3 regions of the Streptococcus sp. NLN64 genome follow, and region 2 is predicted to be linked to each of the others. Evidence: predicted binding sites of a transcription regulator. Region 2 holds the regulator's gene; each other region holds the start of a gene.
The links. Region 2 encodes Rex, which represses fermentation and respiration genes when NADH is low (regulators of the CRP and FNR family bind a similar motif). Its sites were predicted from a motif close to TTGTGAANTANTTCACAA; they were not measured.
Positions count from the first base shown of each region.

Region 1: the regulator Rex is predicted to act here: its motif matches at 4,158-4,175, upstream of adhE (bifunctional acetaldehyde-CoA/alcohol dehydrogenase).
Region 3: the regulator Rex is predicted to act here: its motif matches at 4,652-4,669, upstream of adhP (alcohol dehydrogenase AdhP).

Region 1 covers NZ_JADXDQ010000033.1:15,214-21,422, reverse strand. The annotation lists gene I2503_RS06095 (hypothetical protein) at 606-1,178, opposite strand; gene I2503_RS06090 (hypothetical protein) at 1,222-1,650, opposite strand; partial or broken gene I2503_RS09640 (family 1 glycosylhydrolase) at 1,908-2,097, opposite strand; gene I2503_RS06085 (superoxide dismutase) at 2,382-2,987, opposite strand; gene holA (DNA polymerase III subunit delta) at 3,048-4,088, opposite strand; gene adhE (bifunctional acetaldehyde-CoA/alcohol dehydrogenase) at 4,237-6,209, shown strand, end outside.
Region 2 covers NZ_JADXDQ010000020.1:4,248-10,456, forward strand. The annotation lists gene I2503_RS04380 (HlyD family secretion protein) at 1-738, shown strand, start outside; gene radC (DNA repair protein RadC) at 807-1,505, shown strand; gene I2503_RS04390 (redox-sensing transcriptional repressor Rex) at 1,604-2,251, opposite strand; gene spxB (pyruvate oxidase) at 2,390-4,165, opposite strand; gene I2503_RS04400 (DUF4649 family protein) at 4,403-4,624, opposite strand; gene I2503_RS04405 (cysteine desulfurase) at 4,691-5,038, opposite strand; gene I2503_RS04410 (cysteine desulfurase family protein) at 5,038-6,153, opposite strand; gene I2503_RS04415 (ribose-phosphate diphosphokinase) at 6,150-6,209, opposite strand, start outside.
Region 3 covers NZ_JADXDQ010000037.1:13,376-19,584, reverse strand. The annotation lists gene I2503_RS06515 (PTS system mannose/fructose/sorbose family transporter subunit IID) at 447-1,358, opposite strand; gene I2503_RS06510 (PTS mannose/fructose/sorbose transporter subunit IIC) at 1,376-2,185, opposite strand; gene I2503_RS06505 (PTS sugar transporter subunit IIB) at 2,206-3,195, opposite strand; gene adhP (alcohol dehydrogenase AdhP) at 3,590-4,612, opposite strand; gene I2503_RS06495 (Cof-type HAD-IIB family hydrolase) at 4,878-5,693, opposite strand; gene I2503_RS06490 (DUF1361 domain-containing protein) at 5,779-6,209, shown strand, end outside.

The DNA.
Region 1 (6,209 bases), on a different contig from region 2:
TAATTGGGGTTAGAATTAGATATCAACTCCCACAAATGGAAAAATAGCCACACGCTATCGATGAAGGCTACCCCTTCTTCAGCTTCGGTGATGCCATGTTTATTCATTGAAATTAAAAAAACTCTATACCCTAAGATGGGGCATAGAGTTTTTTTAGAGACCTAAAGAGTAGAACTAGTTAATTTTCATGCAAAGAAGAGAGAGGGGGCTTCAAGAAATATATTCACGTTTTACAGAGTTTAACTTCTGTAGATGGATCATAATGAAAATTAGTGATACAATGCCTGCATAGAAAACCAGCAAACCAGCTTTTCTGATGTTATTTATTTCTGCAAGCAATTTCTAAAGAACAGACTCACTTCTTCTAAATTAAAAACTTACATAAAGAAACATTTATCAAACATCCGTCCAGGTCGGACGTTTGAAAGGCGACTGAAAAATCAATCAGTAATTAGCTTCACCTATAGAGAGTATCAAAACTTTTAAAAAGGGCTTAAAAACCTTCATTTGGCATACACAAAAAAGATCACTTTAGAAAGTCAGATATCATTTTGAACTCCAAAGTGGTCTAATTTTAGATTCTAGGTCTTAACTTAATGACATTGTCAATTTTCTAATGATTTTTCTTTATCATAGGAGGTTTCATATTCCCTGACTATGATAGAAGGAATGGTCATTTCATTGCCCATTACAGTTTCATATGTATAAAGACCTTTGTTATAACCGTATATTGTTACTGTGTCATTTTCGGCGACTACTTTACTATAAACATCATTATCAATCTCAGCCCAAATAATTTTATTATAATCACCTTCCACAGCAACTCGTAATACAGTATATGAATTTGTACTTTGAACCTGAGCGACTTTACCAGTTACTTTTATTTTTTTGTCTATTTCTAAATCATCATGATTCCATGCATCAAAATTAACCTCTTCAAATTGACTTGGGAAAAATGCTCCATAATTCTCAAATGCAACATCAGAATTTAATCCAGCCGATGAATAATTGAGTGAAGAGACGACTAATGTCACAAGACTAACAATTAGAATAATTGCTGTATTTCGTCTATATTTTTTTAGACCTAACTTATTAAACAAACTTAATATTAAGACAATAATGGTAACTACAAAGCTAAAAAAAGATACTAAAATTACTAAATCTATAACTCTCACCATATTTGTTCTCCATTACTTTGAATAAACCAATAATTGACCATTTTTAGTAAATCATACTCAGGGCAGCAATTAAGAACACTAATTCAACAGCGCCCAAACCGACTAAAAAGTATCCAAATGTTTTGTCATGTTTATTTATCAATAATATTCCCATAACAAGCGCTAATGGGACAAATACGATTCCTAAAAAGAAATTACCTAAAAGCAATGAGATTGAACCAATAATACGAAACATTTGAACTTGTGTATCAAGACCTAAGCCATCCTTACTATTCTCATCTGAAATAGTTTTTGGCGTACCACCTTTCAATCGGTTTATGTAATATTTATCATTATCAGTGTACACTTCTACTTCCTCACCTAATTCAGGCAGAAAATCAAAATATTCTCTTGTGATCTCTAAAATCGAACCATCTGGTTTCCCAAGAACGATCGTTGTTCCTTTGTCCCTCACCACTTTGTAAGTGTTCATAAAATCTCCTACCTACTTTACTAATTTTTTAGTCTGATTCAAAAATTGATTTTACTTTTTCAAGTGTGAACTCATAAAAAATATTGGTTATATCAATACTTTTGTATCCATAGAGTTTTTATGAGATAAGTAGGTATGTGTCAACATGCCTACTTATCTGCTATAACGTAGTGTAGCAGCATTTTATGATATTTTTTGTTTTAAGTGATTTTATTGGATTCTATTTCTTTTTTCATAATCAACATTCCTTAATTTCATTCAATAACTTCATGGTTCAGATAATATTTTCCTTCCAAAACTCCATCTGTGATTTCACGTGGCACCCCATGACTGCCAGAGATCATGACATCAGCAACACTAAGACCTTTTCCACCCTCTTTCCATCCACCTTCCAATTGATGGGCTGTTAGCGCACCCCCTATAAAAATTATCAGGAAATTTAGACAAATCGGCCACCTTGATTTCTTTCTATCTAAATCCGAACAGAGGAACAAATAGGTCGTCAATTAGACTTTTACTTCGTGGATACGGAAATCATTAAAAAGCATTCTTAATCTACTCAAATGGATCAAGGATAGTGAACAAACTAATCTATTCCTGTAAAGTTTAGCATTTAATTTCACTATCCGGTGGGTACTTCTCTAACCTATTCTTCTTATACCTAAATACTAAAAAAGAGACTGGAACAGACATCTTTATGCCTGTCTCAGACTCTTTTTTCTTCTTTGTCGTTATTTTGCAGCTGCGTAGAGCTCTGATACTTTATTCCAGTTAACCACATTCCAGAAGGCTTTGATGTAGTCTGGGCGAAGGTTACGATAGCTTACATAATAAGCGTGCTCCCATACGTCCAAGCCTAAAAGTGGTTCTTGACCATTGGATACTGGGTTGTCTTGGTTAGGTGTAGAGACAACTTCCAATTTTCCTTCAGCGTTGAGCACCAACCAAGCCCAGCCTGAACCAAAGCGGGTTGCTGCTGCAGCGGCGAAGGCTTCTTTGAAGGCATCCATGGAACCAAAGGTTGCTTCAATGGCTGCTGCTAAATCCGCAGATGGAGCTGTAGCTTCTGGTGTCATCATTTCCCAGAAAAGGGAGTGATTGACATGACCACCACCGTTATTGATGACAGCCTGACGAATATCAGCAGGGATAGACTCAACATCTTTCAAGAGATCTAGAATATCTGCTGTCACTTCAGGGTGTTTTTCCAAGGCAGCGTTTAGATTGTTAACGTAAGCTTGGTGGTGCTTATCATGGTGCAAGTGCATGGTTTCTTCATCAATATGTGGTGCTAAAGCATCGTATGCATATGGTAATTCAGGTACTGTATAGGTCATACTCAATTTTACCTCTTTCTTTTTTCCTTAGTTCCATCATACTTCAAAAACGCTGTTATTTCAATTTTCCTGCTCGAGACCTTGCACCATCTCAATCATCAACAGATCCATCAAATAGGCCTTGTCATACAATCCCGTTTTCATATCATAATCCGTTTGAATCATTTTTTCATAGATCTTGCGTAGATAGCTGGTTGGGAGTGCTTGGCTATCTCTTTGGGCAAATCGAACTCGGTAAGGATTGTAACTAATCCCCGTCAATTTTTTCAATTCAGCCACCAGGTTGGCTTCAGTAGAGGGACTGAGGAACCGCACATAGAGAAAGAGGCGAAAATGGCTGAGTAATAGCGCAAGGATTTGGATATCATCTTTGCCCTGGAGCCGTAAATCCGCCATTAAAGACCTGGCTGCCTCCAACTTCCCCTGTAAAAGAAGACTAGAGAGATCAAAAAGATTGTCCTGTAAGGTTTTGGGGAGTAGCTGTCGCAGTTCTTCAACCGTCAAAGTAGCTAGATTGCCGTAGTCTTCCAGAAAGGCTAAGTTTTGACGAAGCAGGCTAACATTCAACATAGACTTCTCCAGCAAGACATCCTGTAAATCTGCCCCTAGCTTCCAACCTCGATTTCTTAACTCTTCCTGTAAAAAGGAACGAAAATCCTTCTCTTTGAGCTCTTTGGTTTCTAATAATAGGGCTTGGCGTTTGAGCAATTTAACCAAACGACGTTTTCCATCCAGCTTGCCTTCCGCAAAAATAAGAACCTTGGTATCAGCACTTGGATTCTGCACATAATCTTCAAAACGCTTGAGATCCTCATCTGACAAATAACGCTTCCGCCCCGTCGTCAAATCCAGAAAAGAATCCAAGACTACCCACTTATTTTCTGCAAAAAAAGGCAGACTTTCCAACTCTTCCTGAACCTGTACATAAGGAGTTTCCCGCATATCCAAGCGGCTCATACTTAAATCAGCTGGATCAAAGCCAATTTTACGGAGTACTTCTTCCTTTAGTAAAGAAAACTGCCCCACATCTTCTCCAGCAACAACAGTTAAAGCTGGAAAATCCCCTGCTGTCATTTTTTCTACTTGTCGAATCGCTGTCATGCTTCCCCCTTTTCTTCTATTCTAGCAAAAATTCCTGTTTCAGCCTATTTGAAATTTTTTAAAAAAACCTTGTGAAAAACTTTACAAACAATCTCGAATGCGCTATAATAATAAATGTGAAATACTTAACAAAGATTAGGAGAGTAGTATGACTGAAAAAACTATCACAAAAGAAGAAAAAGAACAACTAGCTCAAACTCATGTCGATGACTTGGTTTCTAAGGGATTGATTGCCCTTGAGGAAATGCGTAAGCTCAATCAAGAAGAGGTTGATTATATTGTGGCTAAAGCCTCTGTTGCAGCTTTAGACGCACATGGCACTTTGGCCATGCATGCCTACGAAGAAACAGGTCGCGGTGTTTTTGAAGACAAGGCAACTAAAAATCTTTTTGCTTGCGAGCACGTGGTTAACAACATGCGCCATACTAAAACCGTCGGAGTTATCGAAGAAGACGACGTTACTGGTCTTACCTTAATTGCTGAACCAGTTGGGGTTATCTGCGGAATCACACCGACCACGAACCCAACTTCAACAGCAATTTTCAAATCATTGATTTCTTTGAAGACTCGGAATCCAATCATCTTTGCCTTCCACCCTTCCGCACAAGAATCATCTGCACATGCAGCTCGTATCGTTCGAGATGCCGCTATCGCAGCGGGTGCTCCTGAAAACTGTATTCAATGGATTGAACAACCATCCATGGAAGCAACTGCAGCCCTTATGAACCATGCCGGAATTGCTACGATTCTAGCAACTGGTGGAAATGCCATGGTACGTGCTGCCTACTCTTGTGGAAAACCAGCCTTAGGAGTTGGTGCTGGAAATGTGCCAGCCTACGTTGAAAAAACTGCAAATATTCGCCAAGCCGCACACGACATCGTTATGTCTAAATCTTTCGATAATGGAATGGTCTGTGCATCCGAACAAGCAGTGATCATTGACAAAGAAATTTATGAAGAGTTTAGTGACGAATTCAAATCCTACCACACCTATTTTGTAAACAAAAAAGAAAAAGCTCTTCTCGAAGAATTCTGCTTCGGAGCTAAAGCAAATGGGAAGAACTGTGCCCTTGCCAAATTGAATCCGAATATCGTTGGGAAACCAGCGGCTTGGATTGCTGAACAAGCTGGCTTCTCCGTTCCAGAAGGCACCAATATCTTAGCTGCTGAAGTCTCACAAGTCGGTCCAAAAGAACCCTTGACTCGCGAAAAACTTTCTCCAGTTATTGCTGTTTTAAAAGCAGATTCTCGTGAAGATGGCCTAGACAAAGCTCGTCAAATGGTGGAATTCGATGGACTTGGACACTCCGCTGCCATCCATACCGAAGATGCTGAACTTGCCAAGGACTTTGGTAACTTGGTTAAAGCTATTCGGGTTATCTGGAACTCACCATCCACCTTCGGCGGTATTGGAGATGTATACAATTCCTTCCTACCATCTCTCACTCTTGGATGCGGTTCTTATGGACGTAACTCAATTGGTGACAACGTAAGTGCTATCAATCTCTTAAACATCAAAAAAGTAGGAAGACGTAGAAATAATATGCAATGGTTTAAAGTTCCCTCCAAAACATACTTTGAACGCGACTCCATCCAATATCTCCAAAAATGCCGTGATGTAGAACGCGTTATGATTGTAACAGATCCTTCAATGGTAGAATTAGGATTCCTCGATCGTATACTTGAACAACTCCATCTCCGTCGGAACAAAATTGTTTACCAAATTTTTGCCGATATTGAACCAGATCCAGACATCACAACCGTCTACAAGGGAACCGAGATGATGCGGACTTTCAACCCTGATACCATCATTGCACTTGGGGGGGGATCCGCAATGGATGCTGCCAAGGTCATGTGGCTCTTTTATGAGCAACCAGAAGTTGATTTCCATGACTTGATTCAAAAATTTATGGACATCCGCAAACGGGCCTTCAAGTTTCCTGAGCTTGGCAAGAAAACAAAATTCATTGCTATCCCAACTACTTCTGGTACCGGTTCTGAGGTTACTCCATTTGCTGTTATCTCAGACAAAGCCAATAACCGTAAATACCCAATTGCAGACTACTCACTCACACCAACTGTCGCCATCGTTGACCCAGCCTTGGTTATGACTGTTCCAGC
Region 2 (6,209 bases):
TACTTTACCTTGCCCTCAAATGTGCAGCTACGAGGGAATGAGACAACACTGGTCGTTGATGGTGGCATGTTCTGGTTTGGATTTGCGACTGGTCCTGGGGGAACAGAAGGTCTCAGTAATTTTATTATGGAAAATCTTCATATTCGTGCCAAGGATCTTGAAAATGGCAATCAATTTATGTTGATGGCCAATCATGGGTACAATTGGCGGGTTCGCAACAACGAATTTACCATGGTCCACAAAATGAGTAGCCATATTTTTGACCTGGGTGGTGTTCAATATGCGGCGTTTACTGGTAACACCTTTTCTGGCTATGCCCCTAATTTGACAAATTTGAGCAATTTACCGGAAGATGGAGATTATCACAAAATCTATGCTGAAGCGATTCAGGTCGATGCTAGCAACAATAGTGGTGTTTGGGATGGTTACTATTTACGGAATACCGATCCTAACTATGCGGCCAATAACATGGAGACGGTTTTGTCTAGTGGGATTACCATTCGTAATAATTCCTTCCTACCCTATAAAGACGATGCTGGAAAGATTATCGCCTATGGAGCAACTGTCGGGCAACACTCTTCCAAAGTCGGTTATGTGACAGTAGCCGATAACCTCTTCCAATCAACTCTCTCAACGCGATTTGGGCCAATAGGAGATGATAAATGGGTACTAAGACCCGTCCATTTTCCTTTAGACTCTTCGACCGTAACTGAATACGGAAATAAAATTGAATCTTAATGGAAAAGCAAAGACCAGATGGTGCTCCATCTGGTCTTTTTCGAATATATAATTGGAGGTGAAAAGTGATGTACCATATTAAAAAAACGCAACCGTCACTCCTACCAAGAGAAAGACTCTTAGAGGAAGGAGCAGAGCAATTGAGCAATCAGGAACTCTTAGCTATTTTATTACGAACAGGTTTAAAAGGTCGTTCCTCTTTAGAAGTAGCGCAGATATTACTCAAGCATATTCAAAGTCTAGCAGAATTGCGTTACTTGACCCTCAGTGAACTTCAGGAGATTCCTGGTGTTGGACGTGTGAAAGCCATTGAACTTAAAGCTATGGTAGAGCTTGGAAAACGAATTGATCAGGCCAAACTGAAAAAAGAAAAGAGCATTTTATCTAGTCGGCAACTAGGTCAACGTTTGGTCAAGGAAATTGGTCCATTACGCCAAGAACACTTGCTGGCGATTTATTTGGATACACAAAATCAAATCTTAGAAGAACGAACTATTTTTATTGGATCTGTTAGCCGTAGTTTGGCGGAACCTCGAGAGATTCTTCACTATGCCGTTAAGCATATGGCAACTTCCTTAATCATCGTTCACAATCATCCTTCTGGTTCTCTTAAGCCTAGCCCTAATGATGATCGAGTCACTAAAATTGTATCTGAAGCCGCTGCCACCTTAGGCATCCACTTACTAGATCATTTAATTGTAACACAAGATTCCTATTTCTCATATCGGGAAGAAGATAGACTTGAAAGAATTCTTGAGGTCGAATGACGATCAAGAAAAGCCAGATCGAAATGATATGTGCAATCAAAACGACCTGGCTTATTTATTGATTTTATTTAAAATAGTTGAAACTGTTTCAGATTCATCTATTGATTATCCTCACGATTCATAAAGTAGAGAAGGGTTTGAAGTTCGCTTGTTAAATCCACATATTGAACAACCACATCTTTGGGAACAGAAAGATTAACAGGGGAAAAACTTAGTATTCCTTTAATCCCTGTCTCAACCAATTGGTTAGTAACTTCCTGAGCTTTCACACTTGGAACTGTTAGGATAGCTGTTCTGACTTCAGAATCTACTATTTTTTCTTGCAGTTGCGAGATCGGGTAAATGGGAATACCATCGTCAGTAACTGTCCCAACAGCCTCATGTTCATCCCGATCAAAGGCCATGACAATTTTCATTTTATTGCGTTCTTCGAAACGATAGTGGAGAAGGGCTTTACCCATATTTCCAACACCGACTAAGGCCACATAGGTAATGTTATTGTCATTTAAGAGGTCTGCAAAGAAGGTCATTAGTTTTTTGACATCATAGCCAAAACCACGTCTCCCTAATTCTCCAAAGTAAGAAAAATCGCGACGAACTGTAGCAGCGTCAATTCCGATGGCTTCAGCAATCTGTTTGGAACTCGCTTTTTCGATTTTTTCAGCATTGAAACGCTTAAAAATGCGATAGTAAAGAGATAAGCGCTTGGCAGTTGCACGTGGGATTGGTTGATTTCTCACTTCCATAATCCGGATCCCTTCCTTTCTCCTGAGTTTGTGAATTAATTATATTATAAGGCAAATAATGCTAAAAATCAATGAATCCACTTACAAAAATAGGAGAAGAAAAGGCTGGGCTTTAAATCCCAACCTTTAGTGCGACAATTATTTATAATTGCGAGATTCCAAACCTTCTTCTTCAAGGAAGAGACGGAATGGTACAAGCTCTTCAGCTTCGTATTTCTCTTTGTAAGCTGCAATTTCTTCAGCAGAGTAAGCTTTTGGATCCAAACGAAGTTCTGGTGCTTCAACTGGGATTGGACGATCTTGAGTGATACGAGCATCAATCACAACAGTCTTACCAGCTTTATTCAATTCAACAGCTTCTTTCATAACAGCATCGATTTCTTCGATACGGTCAACACGGAAACCAACAGCTCCTTGAGCTTCAGCAATCATCTTGTAGTCTGGGTTTGTGAAGTCTACACCAAACAAGTGTTTGTTTGTATCTTCGTATTTATTCTTAATGAAGGCATACTCAGCGTTAGAGAAGACAACGTTGATAACTGGAAGGTTATATTGAACGTTGGTAATAACGTCTGGGTAGCACATACCGAAGGCACCATCACCCATGATGTTCCAAACTTGGCGATCTGGATTGTCTTTCTTAGCAGCAATACCACCAGGAAGAGCGATACCCATTGTTGCAAAGAGTGGAGAAGTGCGCCACATGTTCTTAGGAGTCATGTGTAGGTGACGAGTAGAAGTTTGAGTTGAGTTACCTACGTCGATAGAGTAGATTGCATCTTGGTCAGCATATTTGTTGATGGCATTGTAAACTTGGTACAATTGAAGTTCGCCTTCAGTTTTGCCTTCCAATTTGTTCATGTAATCACGCCAGTTTTGGTTGTTTTTCACAACAGCTCTCCACCATGGAGTTGATTCAACTGGGTTAACCTTTTCAAGGATAGCTTGAGCAGCTTCTTTTACATCACCAAGAATGGATGCATCCAATGCATGACGTTTACCAAGTTTGTATGGATCGATATCAACTTGGATGAATTTCTCGATGTTTTTGAAAGTATTGTAAACTTCTGAGAATGGGAAGTTGCTTCCTAAAAAGAGGACTGTATCAGCTTCGAAGATTACTTCGTTGGCAGACTTCCAACCTACACGGTAAGCAGAACCAGTCAATCCTTCGTAATCCCATTCAAAGGCTTCGAAGTTTTTACCAGTTGTTACGATAGGAGCTTTGATTTTACGAGAAAGTTCAGTGATTACATCACCGGCACCAACACCACCAAATCCAGCGTAGATAACGGGGCGTTTAGCATTGTTAAGGATTTCAACCGCTTTATCGATCTCAGTTTGGTTCAAAGCTGGAGCAACGAAAGTACGGTCGTAAGTTCCTGATCCATAGTAAGAATCTGCATCGATTTCTTCGAAACCAAAGTTAACAGGGATCTCAACAACAGCAGGCCCTTTTTTAGCGATAGCTGCACGGCAAGCTTCGTCAATTACTTTTGGCAATTGAGCTGCATAGGCAACGCGTTTGTTGTAAACCGCTACGCCATTGTACATTGGGTTTTGGTTTAACTCTTGGAAGGCATCCATGTTCAATTCGTTAACTGGACGAGATCCAAGGATCGCCAACATTGGAGTTGCATCCATTGCGGCATCGTAGATACCGTTAATCAAGTGAGTTGCACCAGGTCCACCTGAACCCACACAGACACCGATTGATCCACCGAATTTAGCTTGCATGAGTGCTGCAAGAGCTCCAGTTTCTTCATGGCGAACTTGCAAGAAGTTGATATCTTTATCTTCTGCAAGAGCATCCATCAAAGAACTCAAGGTACCAGAAGGAATACCGTAGATTGTATCTACACCCCAGGTTTTCAATACATTAAGCATAGCAGCAGATGCAGTGATTTTAGTCATAGTGACAAATCTCCTTTGAAATAAAAATCATAAACTAATTAATGGAAACGCTTAACTAGTATTACAAACAAATTATACCACAGTTCGTTCACCAAGAAAAACAATCTGCTCATAATTTGAGAATTATTCTAAAAAAATTAAACAAGGTCAAATTTTTTCATGAAACATTCGATTTCAATGGTGATTACAACTGGAATCTAAGCAAAAACCAGTTCCGCTTAGAACTGGTTTTATCTATTATTCTTTTGGAAAAGTATCTGCAGTTATAAAGAGATACACATCTCCAAGCGTTCCTTGAAATCCAAGATCTTGGCCGTTTAGTGTAAAAGAAGTGACTTTCAAGTAATCTGGGATAGCCAAGCAGCCTGAAAATTGACGGGTTAGGTCACTGTATTTTTCAAAAGTTAGACTGCGATCAACTTTATAAGAGTCCGTGTAATGAAGTTCATACATAATCATTCGTCTCCTTTTTTTCTCTCTTGTATTAATTGTAACACAAAAAATTAAAACAGGGATCGAAAGTGCTCAAACCTCTTCTTTAGAGAAGACCTTCCGGTCAACCAAGCTATCCATCAGAAAGAAAAATTTTTCTCGATAAACCGTGCTAACATTGTCTTGAAAAATATTGACTTGATGAAGACCAGAAGCGTCTGTAATCGTTAAACGGAAGGCCGACAGATCTTCTTTTACAGCAATTTTTACAAGGAATCCTTGTCCACTATTGGGAACTTCCTCTAGGAGACGTTGCAATTCGTAATTTCCCACTTTGTTCTGGGTGAAGGTTGTATCACGTAAGGTGTATTTTTTGATCCCTTTATCAATGTGGTAACGATAAGGGGAATTTGGTAAATGAACACTAGTTGAAAAGGCCATCATGATCCTCCAATTATTTTCTTGAGTGTTTGGCTAAAGGCCAGAATCTCTTCCAAGCTGGTCTCGTCCGAAAGACTAACTCGGATGGTATGATGAATGCGATCTGTTTGGTCTGGATAATAGGCAGCAATAACATGACTAGGCTCCAAGGTTCCCGCGGTACAGGCGGATCCACCAGACACTGCAATTCCAGCCAAGTCTAGTTGTAGAAGTAAACTATCTTTTCCGACTTGTGGAACCATGAGACTAAGGACATGGGGTAGCTGGAGACCAGTCTCATTGAGGGAAACCGATTCAGGTAAATGGGTTAAAAGAGCGGTCCTTAATTCTTGGATCTGTTCTTCTTTTTGCTCCCAATTTTCCAAGCTTTCATCTAGGGCGGTAGCCATAGCGACAATGGCTGGAAGGTTTTCAGTTCCGGCGCGGTGTTTATTCTCTTGCGTTCCTCCAAGGATCAAGCCCTTTAGTTTGGGCATACTGGTGTAGAGGAAACCGACCCCTTTAGGCCCATGAAACTTGTGGGCGGAGGCAGTCAGGAAGTCTATCCCAAGTTCTTGGGGATGGATGGGCCTTTTTCCCATCAGTTGAACGGCATCTACGTGAAAGGCGGCCTGATGTTCTTGAAGGATGTGTCCAATTTGGGCAATTGGAAGGAGAGAGCCAGTCTCGTTATTCGCAGCCATCATGGAGACTAAAAGAGTATCCTCACGTAAGACGGATTGGAAATCTTCAGCAAGAAAGTTCCCCCCTCTTGGTTGGAGGTAGGTAACTTCAAAGCCGTGCTCTGTTTCAAGCTTGTGAAAGACCTCTAACACAGAATGGTGTTCAATAGCAGTGGTAATGAGGTGCTTACCTTGCTCTTGATGATTCAAAGCATAGGACAGGATGGCTAGATTATTAGCTTCTGTTCCACCAGAGGTGAAGATAATCTGGTCTGTTGGAACCTCTAGGTGGTGAGCAATCAATTCACGCGCCTGGCGTAAATATTTGCGAGCATCCCGACCCAAGCCATGAGTGCTGGAAGGGTTGCCATAATGTTCTTGCATGATTTCCACCATAGTCGCCATAGCTTTGGGGCTGATCTTGGTGGTGGCAGCATTGTCTAAATAAATCATTTTACTTCTTCTTTATGGAAATCAAAGAGGGGACTGACAGGTTTACGTTCTTGAAT
Region 3 (6,209 bases), on a different contig from region 2:
AAAAAAGAGTAACTGCTCAGAACTTTGAACTTGACTTTTCACCACTAGACTTTATACTCTATTCAGTTCAAAATCTGAATATTGTTAAGCCTCTTCTGTGAACCTATTGATTGCGTGCTTTGCACGCCTTATCGATAATCTTCAACAGGTCTCCCAGACCTGTTGAACAACCTTTATCATTAAGGTTTACAAGTTTTGCTTACATCATGTAGGCATAAATGTTAACTCAATTCCTGAATTATACTCTTTTAGTTTATCTTTTATTACTGTGTTAGCTCGTCTTGCCGTACTTCAGTACTGTCTACGACTCGCTGCCTTGTACTAAAAGTAAACTAAAAGACTATAAAATTCGAGTCAGATTTCAAACTGCTTTGAGTATTCTGGTTTTGAAGTTGATTGAATGTTGAAAAAAACAAGGTGGGACTTTGTCGCCCCACCTTGAAACATTACATGATACCTGCTACGTGAGCAAGGATTCCGACAACAAACAGTGCCAAGATGATTGTGATTGGAGAAACTTTCTTCTTAAGCAACCACATGCAGAGAAAGGTAAGGAGAAGTCCCATCAAACCAGGAATCAAGCTATCCAAGTTTTGTTGGAAGGTTGTTACCTTAGTTGGAGTTTGAGAAAGTCCTGCGCCAACTTGAGCGAAGGCTTCTTGGATACCTTCCCAACCTTCAGGAAGCTGATCCCAATGGATGTAAGCTTTCTCATCTAGTTGAACTTCGGAAACGTTGAAGGCAAACTTGATGGATACCCAACGTTGTACCAGAACGGCAAGGATAAACATACCAAGGATAGATGCTCCTTTAGTGATGTCTTGAAGGATACCACCAGACATGTTTTTAGTGATTTCAGATCCAGCACGGTAACCCAATTCTTGTGTATACCATTGGAAAGCCATACGAATTAGGTTCCAAAGTACAAAGAAGAGGATTGGTCCCATGATGTTACCTGAGAGGGCAAGAGAGGCTCCCAAGGCACCAAGGATTGGACGAACAGTGAACCAGAAGACTGGATCTCCGATACCGGCCAAAGGTCCCATCATACCAATTTTAACCCCTTGGATCGCAGCATCGTCAATCTCAGCACCACGCGCACGTTCTTCTTCCAAGGCCAAGGTTACCCCAAGGATTGGAGAAGCTACGTATGGGTGAGTGTTAAAGAATTCCATGTGACGCTCTAGAGCAGCAGAGCGATCTTCTTTTGAAGTATAAAGACGTTTGATGGCTGGAACCATAGAATAAGCCCAACCCAAGTTTTGCATCCGCTCATAGTTCCAAGAACCTTGTAAGAAAGTGGAGCGCAACCACACTTTCTGACGATCATTTTTACTTAATTGAATCTTTTCAGTCATGTTGTGAGTCCCCTTTCTTAATAGTCTTCAAGAATGTCCCCGATTGGGTCAGTTGAAGTAGCAGCACCACCGCCACCGTTTCCTGAACCACCTTGTTTTGATAAGTTCAAGTAGATGAAGGCAAGAGCAACCCCAATCGCACCAAGGGCAATCAAAGTCAAATCAGAAACAGCGGCAAGAGCAAAACCGATTGCGAAGAATGGCCATACTTCGCGAGTAGCCATCATGTTGATAACCATAGCATAACCTACGGCCACAACCATACCACCACCGATCGCCATACCGTCAGACAACCAAGCTGGCATTGCTTCAAGAGCAGACTGAACGGCTTCAGTTGGAATAGCAAGAAGAAGTGCTGCAGGAACCGCAATCCGAAGTCCTTGGAGAAGAAGGGCGATGTAGTGGTAACGTTCCATTTTAGCAATATCCCCTTCTTTAGCAGCTGCGTCAGCACCGTGGACCAAACCAACAGAAGCAGTACGCACCAACATAGTAAGGAAGAGACCCGCTACGGCAAGAGGAATCGCAACAGCCTGGGCAACAGCAATACCACGTGTAGAAGTGTCACCACCTAATACGAGGATAATAGCAGCTGCAACGGAAGCGAGGGCAGCATCGGGTGCAACCGCAGCACCAATGTTAGCCCAACCAAGAGCGATCATTTGCAGAGAACCACCAAGGATAATACCTGCTGTGAGGTTACCAGTTACAAGTCCGATCAAGGTACAAGCAACAAGTGGTTGATGGAATTGGAATTGGTCCAAGATACCTTCAAGTCCAGCTAAGAAGGCAACAAGGACAACCAAAATTGCAGAAATCAATGACATGTTATATGTCCTTTCTATTGTTATTGAACGTTGGCCTTAGAGATGAGGTCAAACAAATCTTTTTTAGAGTCATTCGGAACCTTGCGGACGTCGAATTCAACGCCAAGGTCACGCAATTTTTCAAAGGTTGCAACGTCTTCCTTATCCATTGAAAGAACGTTGTTCACCATTGTCTTACCGGTTGAGTGAGCCATCGACCCAACATTCAAGGTCTTGATTGGTACACCACCCTCGATGGCACGTAGGGCATCTTGTGGAGTCTCAAATAAGATAAGTGCGTGGGTATCTCCGAAACGAGGATCTTTAGAAACATCAATCAATTTTTGAATTGGGACAACATTGGCTTTGACATTACCAGGTGCCGCTTGTTTGATCAATTCTTTCCGAAGCTCATCTTGGGAAACAGAATCAGATGCAACGATGATACGGTCTGCTTTTGAGTCTGGTGTCCATCCAGTCGCAACCTGTCCGTGTAGCAAGCGTGTATCAATCCGAGCTAAGTTGATTTTCAATTTCCCGTCGCCGATCACAGTTCCTTCTGGGATCGCTGCTTGAGCAACTGGTCCCTCTGCAGCAGGTGCAGCTTCATCAGCAGGATTAAGCTCTTCTGGTAAAGCTTTAATACCATCTTTCGCTTCCTTGATGATATTAGCAGCAACGGCCTCAACACCTGCAGATGCATCCATCATCCGTTCTGTATAGGCCTGGATTAACATTGGCAAGTTCAAACCAGTGATGATGGCAAACTTGCGCTCAGGGTTTTCACCCATGACGCGGCTAGCTTGGTTGAAGGGGGATCCACTCCAAAGGTCAGCTAGGACAAGGACTTCATCCTCTGCGTCAAACGCGGCCACAGCGTCATTAAACTTGGCATACAAGTCGTCTGGCCCTTCACTTGGCATAAAGGTCACAACCTGGACTTTCTCCTGATCTCCAAAGATCATGGATCCAGATTGGTGAATGCCGGCAGCGAATTCACCGTGGCTGGCAATAATGATTCCAATACTCATTATTGGTCTCCTCCTAAAAAATATTTGCGACTTAAATCCTTAAGAAATCTTTAAGCCATCTTATTGTAAAGCGATTTCAAGAAAATGTCAAGCTCTTTCAAAAAAATCATAGACATCCAAAAAAACCACAACAAAAAGGTAGAGCACCCTGCTCTACCTTCGGTTAAGTGATACTCAATGAAAATCAAAAATTAAACTAGGAAGTGAGCCGCAGGCAGCTCAAAATCTCTGGGAGACGTTTTGAGTTTACTGATAAAACTTTCGGAGAAAGTTTCAAATAAGTACGGCAAAGTTGACAAAAACTTCGTTTTTTCAACTAGAATCTCTGACAGTCTACCAGTCTACCAGACTGTCAGACCTGACAACGTTTAAATTTGATTTTCAAAGAGTATGATTAAGCGTTTTTGAAGTCTAACACCATACGGCCTTGAATGGTACCTGCTTCCATCTCGTCAAAGACAGCAGGAGCTTCGTCGACAGGGCGAAGTTGAACAACTGGTACTACCAAACCTTCAGCTCCAAACTGGAAGGCTTCTTCTAAGTCTTTCCGAGTTCCAACCAAGGAACCAACAACTTTAATACCGTCCAAGACAAGTTTAACAATGCTGAGGTCCATGTATTCAGATGGGAGTCCAACGGCAACGATGCTTCCAGCAGGTCTTACGGAATCAACGGCTTGGTTAAAGGCTACCTTGGAAACCGCAGTAACGACAGCAGCATGAGCTCCAATGCCTGTGATTTCCATGATTTTAGCAGCCATATCTTCGATTTCAAGCCCATTTAGACTAACATCCGCACCTGATTCAAGAGCTAAGTCTAATTTGTCTTGGTTGATATCAACTGCGATAACATGGGCGTTGAAAACTTTTTTGGCATATTGAATGGCAAGATTCCCAAGACCACCGGCACCGTAGACAACCACCCATTGACCAGGCTGAATATCGGCTTCTTTAATCGCTTTATAAGTTGTTACACCCGCACAAGTGATAGAAGATGCTTGGGCGGGGTTAAGGTTGTCAGGGACTTTCACAGCATAGTCTGCTGTAACAATACATTGTTGGGCCATACCGCCATCTACAGAGTAACCAGCATTTTTGACATCACGACAAAGGGTTTCACGTCCAGTCGTACAGTATTCACAAGTTCCACAACCTTGGAAGAACCAGGCAACGCTGACGCGATCGCCAACTTTGAGACTAGTAACATCTGGTGCGACTTCTTTAACAATCCCAATTCCTTCATGACCTAGAACACGTCCAGGAACTTTTCCAAAATCTCCATGAGCTACGTGCAGGTCTGTGTGACAGACGCCGCAGTATTCTATTTCAACAAGGGCTTCACCGGTTTCGATAGGACGAAACTCTTTTTCCACAACTTCAACACCCGTACCTTCTGAATTAACAACAACTGCTTTCATAAAAGCCTCCTTATTCTTAGGGAGAATTCCCGTTTTCATATGTTTAGTATATCACAATGGTTTTATAGGTGCAAGCGTTTACATGCATTCTGATATAGTTTTTTAGTTTGCTTTTAGTACAAGGCAGCGAGTCGCAGACAGTACTGAAGTACGGCAAGACGAGCTAACACAGTAATAAAAGATAAACTAAAAGAGTGTAAAAAAAGAAAGCAGCTCAAGGATTGAATCCAATCCTTGAGCTGCTTTACGAAGGAAGTATTCGATTTTATAGGAAGAGTTGTCCTAACTGTTGAGCGACTCCGTCTTCTTGGTTAGTCCATTGGATTTGTTGGTCGGCATAGTCTATTAGTTTGGTGTTGGCATTTTGCATAGCATAACCAGTTCCAGCAAAAGCCAACATTTCCTTGTCATTGAGTTGATCACCGAAAGCAATCAACTCAGCTGGTTGTTTTTGGTAAAGGTCTAAGAGGTACTTAAGGGCTCTGGCCTTATGCACCCCTTTAGGGGTGCACTCGAGGATATTGTAGGGGCCACCCCAGGAACTGACGGTCATTTCCCCCTGATAATAGTTCATCAATTCTTGGGCCAGGCCATCGCTGTCTTTAAAGCGGGTTTGAAAAAGGATGGCATTGGGGTTCTTGGTGATTTTTTGTGGAATCAGCTGGTGTTGTGCTGTGATTTTGTCCACCCCTAGTAATTGTGGATCCAGGCTGCTGACATCTTGTTGGTGGACAAAGAATTTCTTACGGTACTCACTAACAATGAAGTCAGCCTGGACTTCCTCTTGACGGTCGACCAAGTCGACCAAGTAGGACTTGTCGATGGTATATTCTTTTTCATGAACCCATTTTTTCCCGGGAAGTGTCGTCAAAGCTCCATTAAAGGTGATAAGGGGTGTCTCTAGTTCCAATTGTTGGTAGTAGGGGAGGGCTGATCGGTAAGGACGACCGGTCGTAATGATGATTTTGTGCCCTTGGTCCTGAATCTTTTTGAGAACGTCCTGACTTTTAGAGGAAATTTGTTGTTGATCATTTAAGAGGGTCCCGTCGAGATCGAGGGCAATAATTTTACTTGTATCCATACATGCTCCAGTTTTGTGCTTTTACCCAGTATAGCAAATTTTAGGATTTTCATGGTAAACTGAGAAGACGAAATTGGGAGGCGCTATGTATAAACGTATTTTTATCATGTATCATCTAGCCTTTATAGGCATTTTCGGGGTCCTCACGCTCCTACAGCAAGAAGGCCCCAACCTAACCTGGAATATGTTTTTGGCCTTGACAGCCCTAGACTTTGCCCTGTTTTCAAAAGTGACCCAAAACCGCCTGTTGCGATGGGCCTCTGCCCTGCTTTGGCTTCTATTTTTCCCAAACACCTTTTACATGGTGACGGATTTGGTGCATATGCATTGGGTGGGAGATGTTCTCTACAATCGAGCCAACCAGAAGCTCTTTTTTGCCTTTGTCTTCGCCATTTTCTTTGGCGTTCTAACGGGCATCGAAAGTTGGCGCTTAATTCGTTCCCACTGGAAACTCAAGCCCTGGCAGGAGGGAGTTGCGACCTTTGGTTTGGCAGGACTCTCTAGTATCGCCATTAC